DNA from 4 places in the Paenibacillus rhizovicinus genome. Region 2 is predicted to be linked to each of the others. Evidence: riboswitches for the same ligand, from Rfam matches in the RefSeq annotation. Region 2 holds a riboswitch; each other region holds the start of a gene.
The links. A riboswitch is a leader RNA that binds a small molecule or an ion and turns the genes downstream of it on or off. The one in region 2 is predicted to bind cyclic di-AMP.
Positions count from the first base shown of each region.

Region 1: linked by a shared signal. The riboswitch ahead of GZH47_RS11280 (hypothetical protein) and the one ahead of GZH47_RS15115 (C40 family peptidase) in region 2 are both predicted to bind cyclic di-AMP.
Region 3: linked by a shared signal. The riboswitch ahead of GZH47_RS13140 (histidine kinase) and the one ahead of GZH47_RS15115 (C40 family peptidase) in region 2 are both predicted to bind cyclic di-AMP.
Region 4: linked by a shared signal. The riboswitch ahead of GZH47_RS07845 (3D domain-containing protein) and the one ahead of GZH47_RS15115 (C40 family peptidase) in region 2 are both predicted to bind cyclic di-AMP.

Region 1 is NZ_CP048286.1:2,478,425-2,482,634, forward strand. It holds gene kdpA (potassium-transporting ATPase subunit KdpA) at 1-805, opposite strand, end outside; gene kdpF (K(+)-transporting ATPase subunit F) at 955-1,032, opposite strand; gene GZH47_RS11275 (hypothetical protein) at 1,182-1,727, opposite strand; gene GZH47_RS11280 (hypothetical protein) at 1,883-2,356, opposite strand; cyclic di-AMP (ydaO/yuaA leader) riboswitch at 2,463-2,631, opposite strand; gene GZH47_RS11285 (NADH:flavin oxidoreductase) at 2,928-4,040, shown strand; gene GZH47_RS11290 (hypothetical protein) at 4,037-4,189, opposite strand.
Region 2 is NZ_CP048286.1:3,384,841-3,389,050, reverse strand. It holds gene GZH47_RS15125 (DEAD/DEAH box helicase) at 1-799, opposite strand, end outside; gene GZH47_RS15120 (hypothetical protein) at 1,016-1,435, shown strand; gene GZH47_RS15115 (C40 family peptidase) at 1,622-2,119, opposite strand; cyclic di-AMP (ydaO/yuaA leader) riboswitch at 2,124-2,284, opposite strand; gene GZH47_RS15110 (hypothetical protein) at 2,691-3,512, opposite strand; gene GZH47_RS15105 (M1 family metallopeptidase) at 3,545-4,210, opposite strand, start outside.
Region 3 is NZ_CP048286.1:2,938,641-2,942,850, reverse strand. It holds gene GZH47_RS13145 (DUF445 domain-containing protein) at 39-1,298, shown strand; cyclic di-AMP (ydaO/yuaA leader) riboswitch at 1,572-1,765, shown strand; gene GZH47_RS13140 (histidine kinase) at 1,943-4,210, shown strand, end outside.
Region 4 is NZ_CP048286.1:1,690,260-1,694,469, forward strand. It holds gene GZH47_RS07840 (polysaccharide deacetylase family protein) at 1-561, shown strand, start outside; gene GZH47_RS07845 (3D domain-containing protein) at 672-1,505, opposite strand; cyclic di-AMP (ydaO/yuaA leader) riboswitch at 1,608-1,803, opposite strand; gene GZH47_RS07850 (ATP-binding protein) at 1,858-3,003, opposite strand; gene GZH47_RS07855 (TetR/AcrR family transcriptional regulator) at 3,088-3,729, opposite strand; gene GZH47_RS07860 (CAP domain-containing protein) at 3,842-4,210, opposite strand, start outside.

The DNA.
Region 1 (4,210 bases), 910 kb from region 2:
CGTAAATCAGCGCCGTAGGCAGCAGCATCATGCAAAGAATATGGACCAAATTCGTCAGCGCCGTCGGGTTCTCGAACGGATGCGCCGCATTGGTGCCCATCCAGCCGCCGCCGTTCGTGCCAAGATGCTTGATCGACTCGAGCGATGCAATGAGGCCGCGGGTTATCGTCTGTTCTCCCCCGTCCAGCGTCGAAGCGTGAACGGCGCCGAGCAGCGTTTGCGGTACCCCCTGAAACACCAGGAACAGCGCAACCAAGAAGGCAAGCGGCAGAAATACGCGCGTAATGGAACGAATGACGTCGACGTAGAAGTTGCCGAGGTCGTCCTTGCGGCCGATCAAGCCGCGAATGAAGGCAATCGCCACCGCGAAGCCCGTCGCCGCCGATGTAAACATCGAGAACGTAATCACCAGCAATTGCGACAGATACGATAATCCGTTCTCGCCGCTGTACGATTGCCAGTTCGTATTGGTCATGAACGATACCGCCGTATTGAACGCCTGACCTGCGGGCATATTTCCGATGCCGTCCGGGTTCAGCGGCAGATAACTCTGAAGGCGCAATACCAGATAACATAGAAGCAGCATGACAAAATTGGACAGCAGCACGGCGCTTAAGTAAGCGCGCCAGCCCATGGACTCTCCTTCGCGCACGCCCGCGATCCGGTAGAGCAGCCGCTCGATCGGACCGAATACCCGGTCCAGCCCCGTGCGTTCCTGCGCAAAGACTTTTACAAGATAGGTGCCGACCGGTTTGACCAGCAGCATGACGATCGCCAGCGTAATGGCGACTTGTACGAATCCCATAGCCATATTCAAATATCCTCCTCGTTATAGAAGCAGCCTTGCAAGGCGAAACGGCTGTCGCCCTCCTTCCGGCGGCGCGGAGCGTTTCGTTCCGGGGAAATACAAGCTTAAGGGTAAGCGGAAGCTTAGGCTTGCTTGTATTTCAAGGCTTAAAATTTCTCCGGTTTCACCAACACGAACCCGAGATAGATCAATAGCGCGATGGCGATAATTCCCATTGTGATCATGGCGTTTCCTCCTTCGGAAGCATCATCTTATGCGCGCTCGCAAAATTTCTTAAAACCCCAAAACAGTCCGAATACGATCGTCACCAAGACGACCATCGTAAAATCGTTCACCATCCGCGCAACCTCCTCCATAACCTCTCTCGCATTCGTTACGATTTTCCATAGACTGCCGTATTATGCGCGTCCAGCAGAAAAGCTACGCTCCCGGTTTGGGAATGCGTGATTTGATCGGCGCCAAGGCTCTTGTAGATCAGCCGGCCATTCGTTCGGCTTGTGATGACATGCACCGTCCGATCGGTCCACTGGCGCACCATGCGCAAATATCTGCAGCAGAGCGACAGGCTGCTTTCGAACAGAAACACCTTGCCGACGGGAAAATCCGGCGACTGCCATTCATCCGCATCGATCGTATTGACCAGCAGGATGGACCTTGCTCCGAGCTTGGAGAGCCGCTGCCGCTCGGCGGCGCTGTTCGTTACGGCCGTGAACGGCACGCCCTTCGCCATCAGCTGCTTGATGAAATGTTCGCCGGCCTTCGTTAAGGACGGGACTACGATCGTTTCCGGCGCCGATGCCGATGCCGATGTCTGAGTCTGCGTCGATGTCTGGATCTGTGTCTGTTGCGATGTCGATATCTGTGTCTGTGGCGATGTCGGCGCCCATGCCGGGCTCGTTTCAAGCTCTTGTCCGTTCACGCTTCTGCCTCCTGTCCCTCGCTCTCGCGTTTGCCTAAAGTCATCTTAATCCCGTTTCCCATAAATTCGGGGTAAAGAGATTCCGCTCCAGGTGTAAAAAAAACATAAAAATGAGGCTCTTTCCCTCCCCGTGCCGCCAATCCGCTGCCGCCGAATCAGAAAATGACGTACGCTTCGGCATGCCGGAAGCAGTACGCCGGATCGCCAAAGCTAGCGGGAAGCGGTCCCGCGGCTCCCGTCCCGGATCTGAACGCGCTGCCCGACGCCAGCGCTTGAAGCGCCATCAGAAACGCCGCGGTCCGCGCGTTCCCCCAGCTCTCTTGCTTGAGCAGCGCCTCGCGCAGCCCTTCGGCCAGCGTCGCGCGCTTCACCCGCTGAAAGGCGCATGCCCACTGAACGAAATCCCCCTTCAAGCGGCATTCGCGAAAGACGCCGGCACCCCAGTCGCCTTCCGCCGCGCTTAGCTTCACCATGCCGCAGCAATCGCCGCTGCCGCATCCGGGAACGAGCAGCCGCGCCGCCTCGCCGTCGAACCGGAAGCACTCGACTCTCGCAATCCTCGTGCTATCCATGCGTTCTTGCAGGAAAACCTTCGTCCGTCCATTCTGTTCCGCTTGCGCAGCCTGCATGTCCCTTCACTCCTCTTGGAAAATAAAAAAGCCGAGAGGAAGAGAAATCTCCGCTCCCGGCTTCGCGGGCAGCACAAAGAAACAAGTGCCGCCGCGCATTTGCCTGATTGTCTCTCTTGGTCCGCTTACGAGGTTAGCTGCCCTATTCGGGCTAGAGAGCGCCCTGCCCGGACAAGCCATGCCTGCCCGCGATTCACCCCTGGGCGGACGCCGGCAATCGGCGCCTCCCGCGGTTCCCCCGTTCCCCTTCGAAAGGGATTCAGCGATATTGGAATGGATACCATTCATTTGTTGATACTAATCGTAGTCCCGTCCTCAGGAATTGTAAAAAGCGGCCTGATGTCCGCAAACGGGCTTCTCGCCGAAAAATCGCAATGAAAACGCGCGCATCCGTTTATTTCGCGGAAAGTGCTGCCAATTTCTTCGGCATGCTTCTATTTGCTAAGCCGCTGACAAGCCCGACGTTCCTAAGCCGACTAGTTCTATTGAATTTAACGATTTATAGGGGTACATTGAAGGTGTACAACTGCAGCGCAGACGATGCCCGAATAACTTGCAGGGAGGAATTATTATGAGCACGAATTCCGTTAAAGCATTATTCCAGCCTTTCCGTTCGGACAAATTGACGCTCGACAATCGCATCGTCATGGCCCCCATGACGCGAGGCTTCTCGCCCGGCGGCGTACCCGGCGAGGACGTGGCGGCCTACTATAAGCGCCGTGCCGAGAACGGCGTCGGCCTGATCGTCACGGAAGGCACCTTGATCAATCATCCCGCGGCAGGCGCAAGCACGAAGTGGCCGCATTTCTTCGGCACGAACGCCTTGGAGGGCTGGTCCGGCGTCGTTAAGGCCGTTCACGAAGCCGGCGGCAAAATCCTTCCGCAGCTGTGGCATATCGGCTTGACGCGCAAGCCCGGCACCGGCACGAATCCGGAAGCGCCGTCGGTCGGTCCTTCCGGGCTCAACCTGGCCGGCGAACAAGTGGGCGACCCGCTCACCGAAGCGGAAATCGCCGATCTGATCGCTGCTTATGCTCAGGCGGCGGCCGATGCCAAACGGCTCGGCTTCGACGGCATCGAGCTGCATGGCGCCCACGGGTACCTGATCGACCAATTCTTCTGGGGCGTGACGAACGTTCGAACGGACCGCTACGGCGGCGACCTCGTGAAACGGACCCGCTTCGCGACGGAAGTCGTCGAAGCATGCAGACGCGCCGTCGGATCGGAGTTTCCGATCATCATGCGCTTCTCCCAATGGAAGGACGGCGCCTATGACGCGAAGCTCGCGGAATCGCCGGATGAATTAAGCCGCTTCCTGCAGCCGCTGGTCGACGCCGGCGTCGATGTCTTCCACTGCTCGACGCGCCGTTTCTGGGAGCCCGCGTTCGCGGACGGAGAGGACTTGAATTTGGCAGGCTGGACGAAGAAGCTGACGGGCAAACCGACGATCACCGTCGGCTCGGTCGGACTCGATCTCGAGTTCACGCGTCTGTTCAAAGAGAAGAAAGGCGCCGAAGCGGTCAGCATCGACGGCTTGCTGGAACGGCTCGATCGCGGCGAATTCGACCTCGTCGCCATCGGCAGAGCCTTGCTGAACGATCCCGCATGGGCGAAGAAAATCAAAGAAGGACGCCAGGATGAACTGCGTCCGTTCACGCCGGAAGCGACGCAAACGCTGTATTAAACCACATGAATCAGGCTGTTCTCGATCTTGATCGGGGACAGCCTGTTTTGCCGATTGGAGCGTGCTTGGACGTACAGATACGAATTGCCGCCCCATGACAAAGAGCCATGAATGAACCGCGCGGCGCGGTCTTCATGGCTCTTTGTCATGCGCGATGTCCGCGCGGTCTG
Region 2 (4,210 bases):
GCGCAGCCGCTTCACGCGCGTCTAAACCGTGCATCCCGCCGACGCCCGTCTCGGCGCCAGCATGCCGCTCATCCCTCTTGAAGCCTGCGCGCCCGGTTCGAGCCGCCGGCTCCCATCCGCCCAGAAACCGGGCGACCCGCGTCAGCGGCTTCTGCGTCGCCGATACGCCGATGCGCTGCACGGCATGCGGGGACAGCGCGGCCAGCCGCTCCAGCGAGAGCGACAAATGCGCGCCGCGCTTGTCGCCTGCAAGGCTGTGGATTTCGTCGACGATGACAGTCTCCACGATCCGCAGCATGTTACGGCCCTTGTCCGACGTTAGCAGCAGATAGAGCGACTCCGGGGTCGTCACGAGCACGTCGGGCGGCCGATTGGCCATGCGGGCCCGATCGCGCGACGGCGTGTCCCCGGTGCGAACGGCCGTGCGAATGCCCGGCCAAGCGCCGCCCGGCTCTTCGGCGGCATACGCTTCAATTTGTTCAAGAAAATCGACCAAATGATGCTGAATATCGTTATTAAGTGCTTTAAGCGGGGTAATATAGAGTACGCGTACGCCGTAAGTCCAGCTCTTGCCCTGAGCCGAGACGCGTTCCTTGGCCAGCGCGAGGCGGCTGAGGCAGGGCAGAAGCGCAGCGAGCGTCTTGCCCGAGCCGGTCGGAGCGGCGATGAGCGTATGGCGGCCGGCGGCAATGGACGCCCAGGCGTCGTGCTGGACGGGCGTCGGCTCTCCGAAGGTCCGGTCGAACCAGCCGGCAAGCGTCCTATGGAATCCTGCGAAGACGTCGGAAGATGAGTGCATTCGGACAGCAGCTCCTTTTGATCAAAGACCTATTTACTGCATCTATTTACCAGTCTATCACGCTACTATTCATCATGTCGCAATCTATTCCGTTTCAGACGTCGGACAAGCCGGAACGAAGCCAAATGGCAGTTCAATAAGCAAGCTTATGCGCATACATATAGTTCTACAATCAACATCAGCGTTGGCGCATAGACAGCGGGAGGTATCGGGCGGATGGCAAAATGGCGGGACAGCCTGGAGAGACGGTTCACGGAGTGGCGACTGCTGGAGGATGCGGTGGAAGATACGCTGGCGGGCAGGCGCGTGCTTCGCGTCGCGGGACCGAGAGCGCCGAGATTGAAGACGCCGGTGTCGGTGGCGGTCAGACAGGCCGAGCTGGGCGCGGTGGAGGAGAAGTTCAAAGCCGGTCTGGCCTGCTTCTGTCTGGGCGAACTGACGGGCGAGGAGCGGATGACGTTCCTGAACGCGTGGCATGCACGGCTCGAGTCCGGGGCGACGGTCGTGTTGGCGGACCGCAGGGGCGAAGGCTGCGAGACGCCGGCCCAGCTGCGCGATTTGTTTACGCCGCACGCCAAAGCATTGAACGTCCAAGTCGGCCCGACCTTCTGGTGGGTCCGTTACGAAAGGGCGTAAGGGACGATCGCGACGGACCCCGAGAACGCGAGGAACACGAAGAACAAACAAATAAAGCGAAGAACCAACAAATAAAGCCGCGGCTGCTTGTCCCGAAGGAGAAACAACGGCGGCTTTGCCTGCAATGCGAGAGGAGAGAGCCTAAACTCCGTCCGGCGAGCATTCGTTACAATAATCAATTGCGGATTAATCGGAGTCTCCGTCGCCTGGTTCGTCGGAAGGATCATCGGCATATTTCTCGAACGTCTGTTGGCTCATAACGCGGCGAGCGGTTACGTAACGCTTCGCGTAGTAGGACTCGTCCAGACCGCTGATTGTGACGCCTCTGCTGGAAGATGCATGGGCAAACTTGCCGTCGCCGACATAAATGCCGACATGCGAGATTCCGCTTCCTGTCGTATTGAAGAATACGAGATCCCCAGGGATCAAATCGCCTTTAGCGATTTTCTTGCCGAGCGCTGCCTGCGAACGGGATGCGTGCGGGATGTCGACGCCGAGTTTCTTGAACACGTACATCGTGAATCCGGAGCAGTCAAACCCTTTCGTAGTCGTGCCGGTGTAAACATAAGGCGTGCCGATCAGATCATGAATGACGCCATCCATTTTCGAGTCCGCGAAAACGCTGCCAGCTTGGAAAATGAAGAGCATTGCAAGTCCGATCACAAGTGCGGAAAGCTTCTTCAAAACGGGAAACTCCTTCCAGTGCCTACGAGGTTAGCTGTGGGGTTCGGTTGAAGGCTCCCTATGATCGCCTCTGGCAGACGCGTTCAAGCTCATGCGGCTGTCGGGATCAATTCACCCAGAATGGTTCCCCCGTTTCCCGATATGGGAATTCGGCAAAATTTTCATTTCTCTGGAAATCTAATTCGATCATTTTGTCGCTTCTCCTTCCGAGTTCACGTTTTGTTCACAAATTAAAATTATTAGAGTGCAACCTTTTTTTTCTCATTTTCGTATAATAGCGCCGTTTTTCGGTCGTAACGGCGTATTTGTCATGGTGTCGGATCTTCGCGGGGACGATGTGAAAACTTGTCTGCCGACGTCGTATCTTCAAACGCGAAAAAGCCCCTTCAGGGTCGAAGGGGCTTCTTGCGCATGGTAGTTTGGGCGCATATCCGGTCCTGGATTGTCGGTTCCGCCCGTCGCGCGGGCGGTAGCCCGGACCAGCGGCCCGGGCCGGCAGTCCGGATACGGCCGCTCATCTGGCTAAACCTTCCAGAAGCTGACGGGCTGTCCGGCCGAAGAGCGCGTTGGCTCAAGACTGCTGCTTGGACTGCCAGACATCGTACTGGGCGGCGGCTGTCCATACCTTCATGATCGTCCGCAGCAGCTGATAGCCCTGGTGCAGGAGCAGCGCGAGCAGTCCGGCCCACAGCAGCGAGACGGAGGCGACCGTCGCGCTCAGCAGAGCCCCGATGCCCCACATTAGGATCGAAACGCCGCAGAACGGGATGAAATTCGCGATGCCGCTCCATAGTGCGCGCATGGATCCGCTGCCGGTCACGGCGCCGAACTGCATCGAGAGGAAGAGCAGATGCATGAGCACCGCCCAGAGCAGCCAGGCGCCCGCCCACGGTCCGGCGGCTTGGGCGAATTCGATCAGCGAACCGCTCGACAGCAGCAGCCGGAGCGCCCGCGGCAGCAGCCAGACGGCGGGAGCCAGCGTAAGCGTCGTTTCCACCAGGTAGAGCAGGGCGATCGGCTTCCACGCTTTCCGGATGCCTTTCAGAAACGTCGTCCCTTTCTCGTCGGTCGTATGATGCAGCGAGTGGAACAAACCGGCGTTCAAGAGCGGCGTCACGAGCATCCTGGCGCCGAGCAGTCCGCAGAACAGCAGGGCGTAAGGCCGGATCAAATCGGTCTTCATCAGCTGGAACTGCGCTTCCGTCAAGAAGAGGGAGATGGCGCTGCTGCTGGCCGCATACGAGTCGGGAAACCTTTTGAGCAGCGGAACCGCGATATTCTCGATCGTCCGGTAGAGGAAGAAGCCCCATATGAGTTCGTACAGAAAGAGCAGAATGATGATATAGAAGTGTTTGGACATCAGCCGCCAGCCTTGTTTAATATGCGTCTTCATCTGTGAAGTCACCTCCTTCGTTCAAAATGGCACTACCAGGCGAGCGATGAGAAGAGCGTCTCGACCAGCTTCGAGAGGCCGACGCTCCAGCGCGTGCGGGTCTTCTCGTCCAGGTCGGCTTTCATGAAGTTGTTGATATGCTTGTTGTCGAGCACGTTGTCGTTCTGCGGATCGACGGCGGCCCAGAGCAGCTTGGAGCTGTGCACGATTTTAATTTGGACATGGGCGTCCTGGCCGTCCCATACCCGGGGCATGACCGTGCCGTCCGCAAAATGGAGCATGACCGTCACGGGTCCGATGCTGCCGCCGGTTTTCTTAATGAGCACGACGTTCTCGTACTCCTGTTGTCCGTCCTGCTTGACCGGCTTGACGCGGATGGAGTCGACGGAGTAATCCGACATGGCGTCGCCGTACACGAAATGACTGAAGTAATCGTTCCATTTCGTCTTCGTCACCGTCTCCACGACCTTCTGGAAGTCGGCGGTGGACGGGTGCTTGAACTTGTACTTCTGGAAGTAGGTCCGCATGATCTTGCGCATCGTCGCATCGCCGACCTGCCTCTCGATGCCGACCAGCACGAGCTTGGCGCGAATGTACACGTTCTCGGCGTAGTGATTGTTGCTCTGATAGGACCAGGACAGCTGCTTCAGCGGCGCGGGATCCGTCATGTAGCTCGACTCCACGGGCAGGTTCGGCGC
Region 3 (4,210 bases), 450 kb from region 2:
AGTGGTATGGTGTAAGTAGCAATCCTAGGAGGAAGAATATGGCGAACGAATCGAAGAAAAATAAACATTTTGCCAATATATCGCTCGGGGTGATGGCGGCTGGTTTTGCTGCGACTATTCCGTTCCGCGGCGGGGGACTCGGGCTGCTGCACGCGGGTTTTGAAGCCGGCGTCATCGGGGGGCTTGCGGACTGGTTTGCGGTGACGGCGCTGTTCCGCCATCCGCTGGGCATTCCGATTCCGCATACGGCGCTGCTGCCGCGCAATCGGAAGAAGATGTCCGAGGGCATCGTGCGCGTGCTGGAGGACCGGCTGCTTGCCAAAGAGAGCATGCTCGAGAAGCTGAAGCAGTTCGAACTGATGGGGCAGCTGCTGCCCGCCGTCCGCGGCGCGCTGCATTCGGCGGTGCACAGTGAACGGCTTCCGCATCTATTGGAAGGCGTGGTTCGCAGCGTCGACGCGGAACGCTTCGTTCCGATGCTGGCCGGAGAGATTCAGGCGGCCGTGCGGCGGATCGATCTCGAGGCCGCGCTTCGCAGCTTCCTGCGGAAGGCGGAGGAGAACGGCATGGACGAACGGATGCTCGACATGCTGTTAGAACGCGCGGAAACGTGGGTTGCCACGGAAGGCATGCGCCGCGAGCTCGGCAGCGCGGTCATGACGCTCATTAAAGGGCTGAACCTGGGCGGCCTGATGGCGTTCGCGGTCAATGCGTTCGTCGGCTACCTGGAAGAGGATAAGCTCGGAACGATGCTGCAGTCGTTCATCCTTGCCAAGATCAATGAGCTGAAGATCCCGGACACGCAGCGCCGGCTTGTCGTCATGAGCAAGCTGCGCGAAGCGCTGGACCTGCTGATTACGCAATTGGCGGCATCCGGCCAGCTTGACGCCATGCGCGACGAGCTGCTGAACGCTTTCGATATTGAAGGCGAGCTGTACAAGCTGGTTGAGCTCCTGCGGGAGAAGGGAATCGACTTCCTGCACGGCGAAGCTTTTACGACGACGACATGGCCTTTTATTGAAGGGTTGATGAACCGGTTCGAAGAGAACGAAGCGCTGGTCGACGATGCCGAGCAATGGCTCAAGGGCCAGGCCGCGGCGCTGATCGAGCGCAATCATGTGCGGATCGGCTCCTTCGTCAGGGAGAACCTGGACCGTCTCGACAACGACCAGCTCGTCGAACTGATCGAAGACAAGGTCGGGCAGGATTTGCAGTGGATCCGCGTGAACGGTGCGCTATGTGGCTTCCTGATCGGCCTGCTGCTGCGGGGCATCGAGATGGCGACCGGAAATGTCTAATCTAGTGTACGTGGAAGGCCGAAGCGGATGCGTGCAGCCGGATTCCTTGATCATTTGGCAGGGAATAGGCGAATGCGGCGTTGATCGGCCTCCGCTGCTGTCCGATTTTGCGAAAAACAGCCATATAGTGAGGATGCGGGAGGATGCTGGAGATCGCTTCATTTGTAAGCGTTATATCTGGCACGGTTGACTGCATACGCGAGCGGAGTGCGTACGAACTTCCTTTACAAAAGGCGACGGCAAGCGTAACATACGATTCGTGCTTAAACGATGTAATTGATCACGCTGAATTTCCGAGCAGTGGAAAACGGGGGAACCAATGGCATGCCAAGTATCTGAAGATCTTCTTCGGAGCTTGCGCCTGGGGTGAATCCTGAGCAAGGCAGCCGCGGCCGCCAAGCTCGGGTAGGGCAGCTCTCAAGTCCGAATCCGACAGCTAACCTCGTAAGCGATCCGAGAGAGGCGACGAATGTGCGTGCAAATGGACACTTTTTTATATCTGTGCCAAGAAGCCGCGAGGGGCGTTCCTCTAGATAGAGGCCGTTTTTCGTTGGCTTCTTTTTGATGTTCGTTTTCATATGGAGCATAAGTTTCAAGGAAGAATGTAAATTTATAGGTATAGGGCAGGAAAGGGGCTTGTTGTTATGGCCGGCTACCGGCGTAAAACTCCGGAGGAATTGTTATTATCCATTTCTAAAATCCATCGCGGACGACTAAAAATCTATATCGGCGCCGTCAGCGGCTCCGGAAAAACCTATCATATGCTGCGCGAGGGGCAAGCGCTCAAGCAGCAGGGGATCGAGGTAGTCGTGTGCGCCGTTTCGACGATGCGCCGTCCGGAAACCGTTGAACAGCTCGCGGATTTAGAGCGTATTCCGAGCATCCATTGGATGAAAGGCGACGTGGAAAAGAAGGATTTGAATTTGGATGCGATCGTGGAACGCAATCCGGAAGTGCTGCTCGTGGATTCGCTGGCGCATGAGAACCGTCCGGATGCGAAATTTCCGACCCGGCGTGAGGATATCCGGTATTTGCTGAGCCTTGGCATCAGCGTCATCACGACAGTCAACGTCTACGAGCTGGAAGGCGTGACGGAGCAAGCCCAGAAGCTGACCGGCATTGCGCCGGAATGCACCGTGCCCGCCGATTTGCTGGAGCTTGCGGACGAGGTGCGCCTTATCGACGTGTCGCCGGAGACGATATTGAATCGGCTCAGCGAAGGCCGGCTGAACAACGTGAAGGACCCGGAACTGCTGAAGCGCGGCAATGTCGGCAAGCTGCGGGAATTGACCCTGCGCCTGGTGGCGGAGGGCGTGAACGAGTCGCTGGAGAAATACCGCGAGGAACAAGGCTTTATCGGTCCTTCCGGGGCATCCGAGCGCATCTTGGTCGCGGCGCAGTACCATATTAATGGTTCGATCTACATTCGGCGCGGGCAGCAAATTGCCAAGCGTCTCGGGGGCGATCTGCAAGTCGTCGTCTTCACCGACACCAGCCAGGAACCGACCAAGGAGCGGGAAGCGTTCAAGAAGTCGATCCTGAAGCTGGTCGAGAAGATCGACGCGGGTTTCCGCGAAATCGCGATCTCGGGCCGCAAGCAAGTGCCGCGGGCGTTGATCCGTTACGCGATGCTGATTAACGCGACCCGGATCGTCATGGGCCATTCCAAACAGACTCGAACGGAAGAGCTGCGTCAGGGCTCTATCGCGCGCGCCCTGTTGAAACAGACGCGCAATATCGATGTGTTCTTCATGGCCGACCGTGCGGAGCATGAGGGCGAGCGGGTGCTGCCGGTGAAACGCGCGGTGTCGAAACCGCCTTCCGAGCCTTACCGCCGTTTGAGCGAGCAGGAAGTCGAGAAGAAGATCGAAAGCATCCGGCGCGGCACGTTCAAGGTGTACGTTGGCGCGGCGCCGGGAGCGGGGAAAACCTATATGATGCTGCGCGAAGGCAATGATTTGCTTCGCAAGGACATCGATGTCGTCATCGGTTACGTGGATACGCATGGCCGGGCGGATACGGACGCTCAGGTCGGCCGGTTGACGGCTATTCCGCGGATTGAAGCCGGGGAGCGGGGGACCGAAGAAATGGACGTTGCAGCCATCATCGCCCGCAACCCCGAGGTGGTGCTGATCGACGATCTGGCGCACGCCAACGTCCCGGGCAGCCGCAACAAGCGCCGTTATGAAGATATTCGCGAAATCCTGGATGCTGGCATCTCGGTCATTTCGACGATGAACGTGCAGCATCTGGAGAGCTTGAAGGACGCCGTGGAACATATTACGGGGACGATCGTGAGTGAAACGGTGCCGGATCAATTTCTCCGTCTGGCGGACGAAATCGAGCTGATCGACGTTGCGCCAAGCGCGCTGCAGGAGCGTATGCGGGACGGATTGATCTACAAGGCGGAAGATGTGGAAGGCGCGCTTGCCGGCTTCTTCAAGACCGGCAATCTGATCGCGCTCCGCGAGCTTGCGCTGCGGGAGATCGCCGACGATGTGGATGAGCGCTTGGAGTCGTGGGAACGCCACGGTTCGCTGCGCGGTCCTTGGCGCCGGCACGAGTCCATCTTCGTCGCGGTCACGACGGGCAAGAACGCGGAACGCCTCATTCGCCGCGGCTTCCGTATCGCTTACCGCCTGAAGGCCGATTGGCATGTGCATTACGTGCGTCCCGAAGGGGAACGCTCGGCTGCCTGCGATCAGCGGATCGAGGAGATCAAGGATCTCGTCGACCGGCTCGGAGGGACGTTCGAAGCGGAGCAGGGCGTTACCGCGAACCGGATTCCGGATGCGCTGCTTGCGAAGGCGAACGGGCTGAAGAGCACGCAGATGATTCTGGGACAGTCGGGCCGCGGTTTCTGGAGCCGGTTGAAGCAGAAACCGGTCATTGATACGATTTTGCGCGAAGGC
Region 4 (4,210 bases), 1.7 Mb from region 2:
AGATATACGCCGCAAGTGCTTGAAACGCTTGCCCGCTATAAAGTGAGGGCCACCTTCTTCGTCGTCGGCCAGCGAGCGGCAGCCCATCCCGCTCTTGTGCGCCGCATGGTCAGGGAAGGCCATATCGTCGGCAATCATTCCTTGAATCATCCCGTCTTCTCCAGAATCTCGCTTTATGCCATGCAGCAGCAAATTTCACGAACGGATTGGACGCTTCGGCCCCTCGTCGGCTACAGCCCGCGTTTCGTTCGTCCGCCTTACGGCGAAATCGTGCCTGCACAGGTAGAATGGCTGAGAAGCCAGGGATACACGGTCGTGAACTGGGATGTCGATTCCCAGGATTGGCGCAGCTTGGACAGCCAGTCCATCTTGATTAATATCCGCAGAACGCTGCAGCCGGGCTCCATCATTCTGCAGCATGCCGGCGGGGGCGAGGGACAAGATCTGTCCGGAACCATTGCCGCACTGCCGCGGCTGATCAAATTGCTGCGCAGCAAAGGCTACGTTATCGTCACGTTGCCCGAGCTGCTCGGACGGCCAGCCGGACGCAAGCTCCAATGAAAGCGAACAACGGCAGCCCGCCGGGGCTGCCGTTGTTCGTTTTGCTATTCGTATGACTCATCATGAACGTTCGATAAATTATGGCTGTCGTCTTAGCCGGTAATACGCGGCTAATTAAGAATAAACACTTTGACGTTCTGGAATCCGAACGCGCTTGCCGACTTCTGGGATTGCGGAACGAAAATATCGATCCGGTTACCGTTGATCGCGCTGCCTTGATCGGTTGCCACGGCCATCATTCCGCCGGACGGAAGTCCATTGTAATCATAGCCTGTAATGTACACTTTGCTGCCCATTGGAATGACGTCCGGATCGACCGCGATCGTTCCAAGCTTCAACGGGTTTCCAAAGTAGTCGACCGGTCCCCAGCCGTTCTCCGAGGCCGCGGCCGTATAGGCGCTTGCTTTTACCTGCATGACGTCCGTGTACACGTACGACTTGCCGTTGACGCTCACGTGATCGAGCTCAGGCTTCTTCGCCGCGACTCTCTTGGCCGTCTTTGCTTGTGCCTGTTTCGATGCCGTCTTCTTCGTCTGCTTGGCGGTCGTTTTCACCGCGGTTTTCGCGACTTTCTTAGCTGCCTTCGGCGCTTCAGGCGATTTTGCTTCAGCCGCTACGGCTTTTGGAGCCGGTTTGACGGCTTCCATTTTCTTTGCTGCCGCCGGCTTCTCCTTGGTCGCGATCGGCCCTTCGACCCGCGCGGATGCTGCATGGGCGGAATCAGGAATAACGAGCTGCAGCCCTTCGTAGATGTTGGCCGCGTCCACGAATGGATTGGCTTGCATGAGCGAATTGACCGTTACGCCGAACTTGTTCGACAGTTTCCAGAACGTATCCTCTTCATTCGCCTTGTACATGGCCTGCGCGTTCGCCGCGTGCGTCTGCGTGAGAATGGCAATGCCGAGCACCGCCGTTGCAATGCCCTTCTTCCAGATGTGATTCATGTTGTCGATTGCCTCCTTTGATTTACGTCATAGACCGAGTAAACAAATCTATCACGTCATCGCGAAGATGACCGAACCGCTGACAGAAGCGGAGCAAAGAAGTCGTCGTCGCATGCGGCCTGCGAGGTTAGTTGTCGGATTCGGATTGAGGAGTTCAACCCTACGCACGTAGAAGTGCGATTCACCCCAGCGCCAAGGCGCGGTGAACCCGTCATGTGATGGTCATCAGATGACGGGAACGGAGCTATTAAGCTCCAAAAGATCCCCCGTACGAGTATCGTTTCGGCTCGCGTTATAGAATAACATAGCAATGTTGCCAAACCTACCGGTAAATTCGACCACTCGGCATGTTTTAACCATTTTTAGGAAGGGAAATCGTGACCGTCGTCCCTTTGCCGGCGTGACTGGAAATGTTGATTTTACCATGATGGCCTTCAATGATGCGGTAACAAACCATCAGGCCGAGCCCGGTTCCGCTCTCCTTCGTCGTGAAGAACGGGCCGCCGAGCAAAGGCAGCTGTTCCTTGGGGATTCCGATGCCTTGGTCCGTAATGGACACGGTAATGTTACGGGATCCGGATGACTTGAGCACAATCGAGACGGTGCCGCCTTTCGGCATCGCTTCAATCGCGTTCTTGAGCACGTTGACGAACACCTGCTTGAGCTGGTTCTCCTCGCACAGCAGCATGGCCGAATCCACGTTGTACGCGGCTTTGAGCTCTACGTTATTCATAATGGCCTGCGTCTCCAGCAGCGTCAGCACGCTCTGGATGATCTTGATCAGGTCGTGTTGGCGGAACTGATTGGCTTGCGGCTTCGCGAGCGCCATGAATTCCTGCACGATGGAATTAATCCGGTCCAATTCAACGAGCATAATATCGAAATAATCGTGATAGCTGTCGATTCGGGTCTTCAGAAACTTGGAGAATCCGATAAGTGACGTGAGCGGATTGCGGATCTCATGGGCAATGCCCGCCGCCATTTGGCCGACAACCGACAGCTTCTCCGACTGGATTAGCGCTTCTTCTTCCTTCTTGCGGTCGCGAATATCGCGAAACACGCTCTGGATGACCGTCCCTCTGCCGGGGTAGTGGCGGATTCGAATGCTGGAGGCCTCGACATCGATGACTTCGCCGGAGACGCTGATCAGCTTCGATTCCGCGAAATCGCTCGGCTCATCCGTTTCGAACACCTTCTTGAGCCGCCTTCTCGCTTGCTCGCGGCAGTCAGGATGTACGTAGCGGCGCACTTCGGGATTCGCGAGCAAATCCGCCTCCGTCAAGCCCAGCAAACGCAAGCCCGCTTGATTCGTGAATAGAACCGTTTCGCCGTCATGGACGAAGATAGGTTCGGGCAAATATTTAATCAACCGCTGATAGCTCATGGAATCCGGTCCCAGCTCGCTTACTGCTTCCTTCGCCGCGGCTATCTTCAATTCGAGCTTCCGTTTCACCGTTAAAGCAAGCAAGCGATTGCAATAGATGGCTTTCCGCCTCATGTCCCAACCTCCGAAACGATTCTACTTGATGAATTCGCTTTCGTCAGGCCAATCCCTTCGGCATTAAAAACAATTAATTTTGTTTCAAACTGGTTTCGCGGTCATTCCGCGCGTCATAATGGCAATCCCGTCCTTGAAGATCGGCAGCACCCGCAATAATAAACTTTCAGTCGGTTCCGAATGCCCCGTATACGTGCTAACGAAGCCCTGCACGTAATAAAAGAGCACGCGTGCGCGGTTCGTCACCGCTTCTTCGTCTTCGCTGCCGCTATCCGCCAGATCCGGACCGACGACAAGCTGCAGCGCCTGCCTCAAATGCGCGAATATGCGATTGCGGATCACATTGAGTTCGAGCGCCGGGGCCGGGTCGTCCACCCGCACGGAGCCCGTCATGAACAGAACCGTCTGCAGACTGCCGTTGCGTAAGCAGAACGCGACAAACCGATTGCAGACCGCCACGAGCCGATCGAACGGCGTCCCGGCTTGATTCGCCATCTCCGTCAGAAATGCGTCCTCCAGCTCAAGCAGCGACGGAATGGCGATTTGCTGCAGCAGTTCCTCCTTGTTCTTGAAATATAAATAAATCGCCGTATGCGAGCAGCCGGCCTGCTTGGCGATTTCGCGCATCGTCACGTGCAAATAGCCTTTCTCGGCGAACAGTTCCGCGGCGGACTGCCGGATCGCGGTCTTCATGTCTTCCGTCATTTGTTTGCGCTTCGAAATCATTGCGAATTCAGCCCCTTTATTTAGTAACCAATGGTTACATAATAAGCGAAGGCGGCCGCTATGTAAAGAAAAGCGGCCCCGTAAGGGCCGCTTTATGCGTCTGCGATGCGGATTAGGAAGTGAATTCCTGTACCCATTCGCCGTTATAGTAAGCAACGCCGATCTTGCCGTAGTGGCTGCCTAAGATGTTCGCTTTATGTCCCGCGCTGTTCATCCACGCCGTCATGACTTCCTGCGGCGTTTGTTGTCCCTTGGCAATATTCTCGCCTGCGTAAGAATAAGCGACGCCGTAGGCACGCATCATATCAAATGGCGATCCGTACGTCGGGGAATTATGATCGAAATAATTGTTCGCATACATATCCTTCGCTTTATCCAGCGCGACTTTCGTCAGCAGCGTATCGGATTTCAGCGCGGACAGGCCCGCTTTGGCGCGTTCCTTGTTCACGAGCGTCACCACTTGCGCGGCGAACGTGCTTTT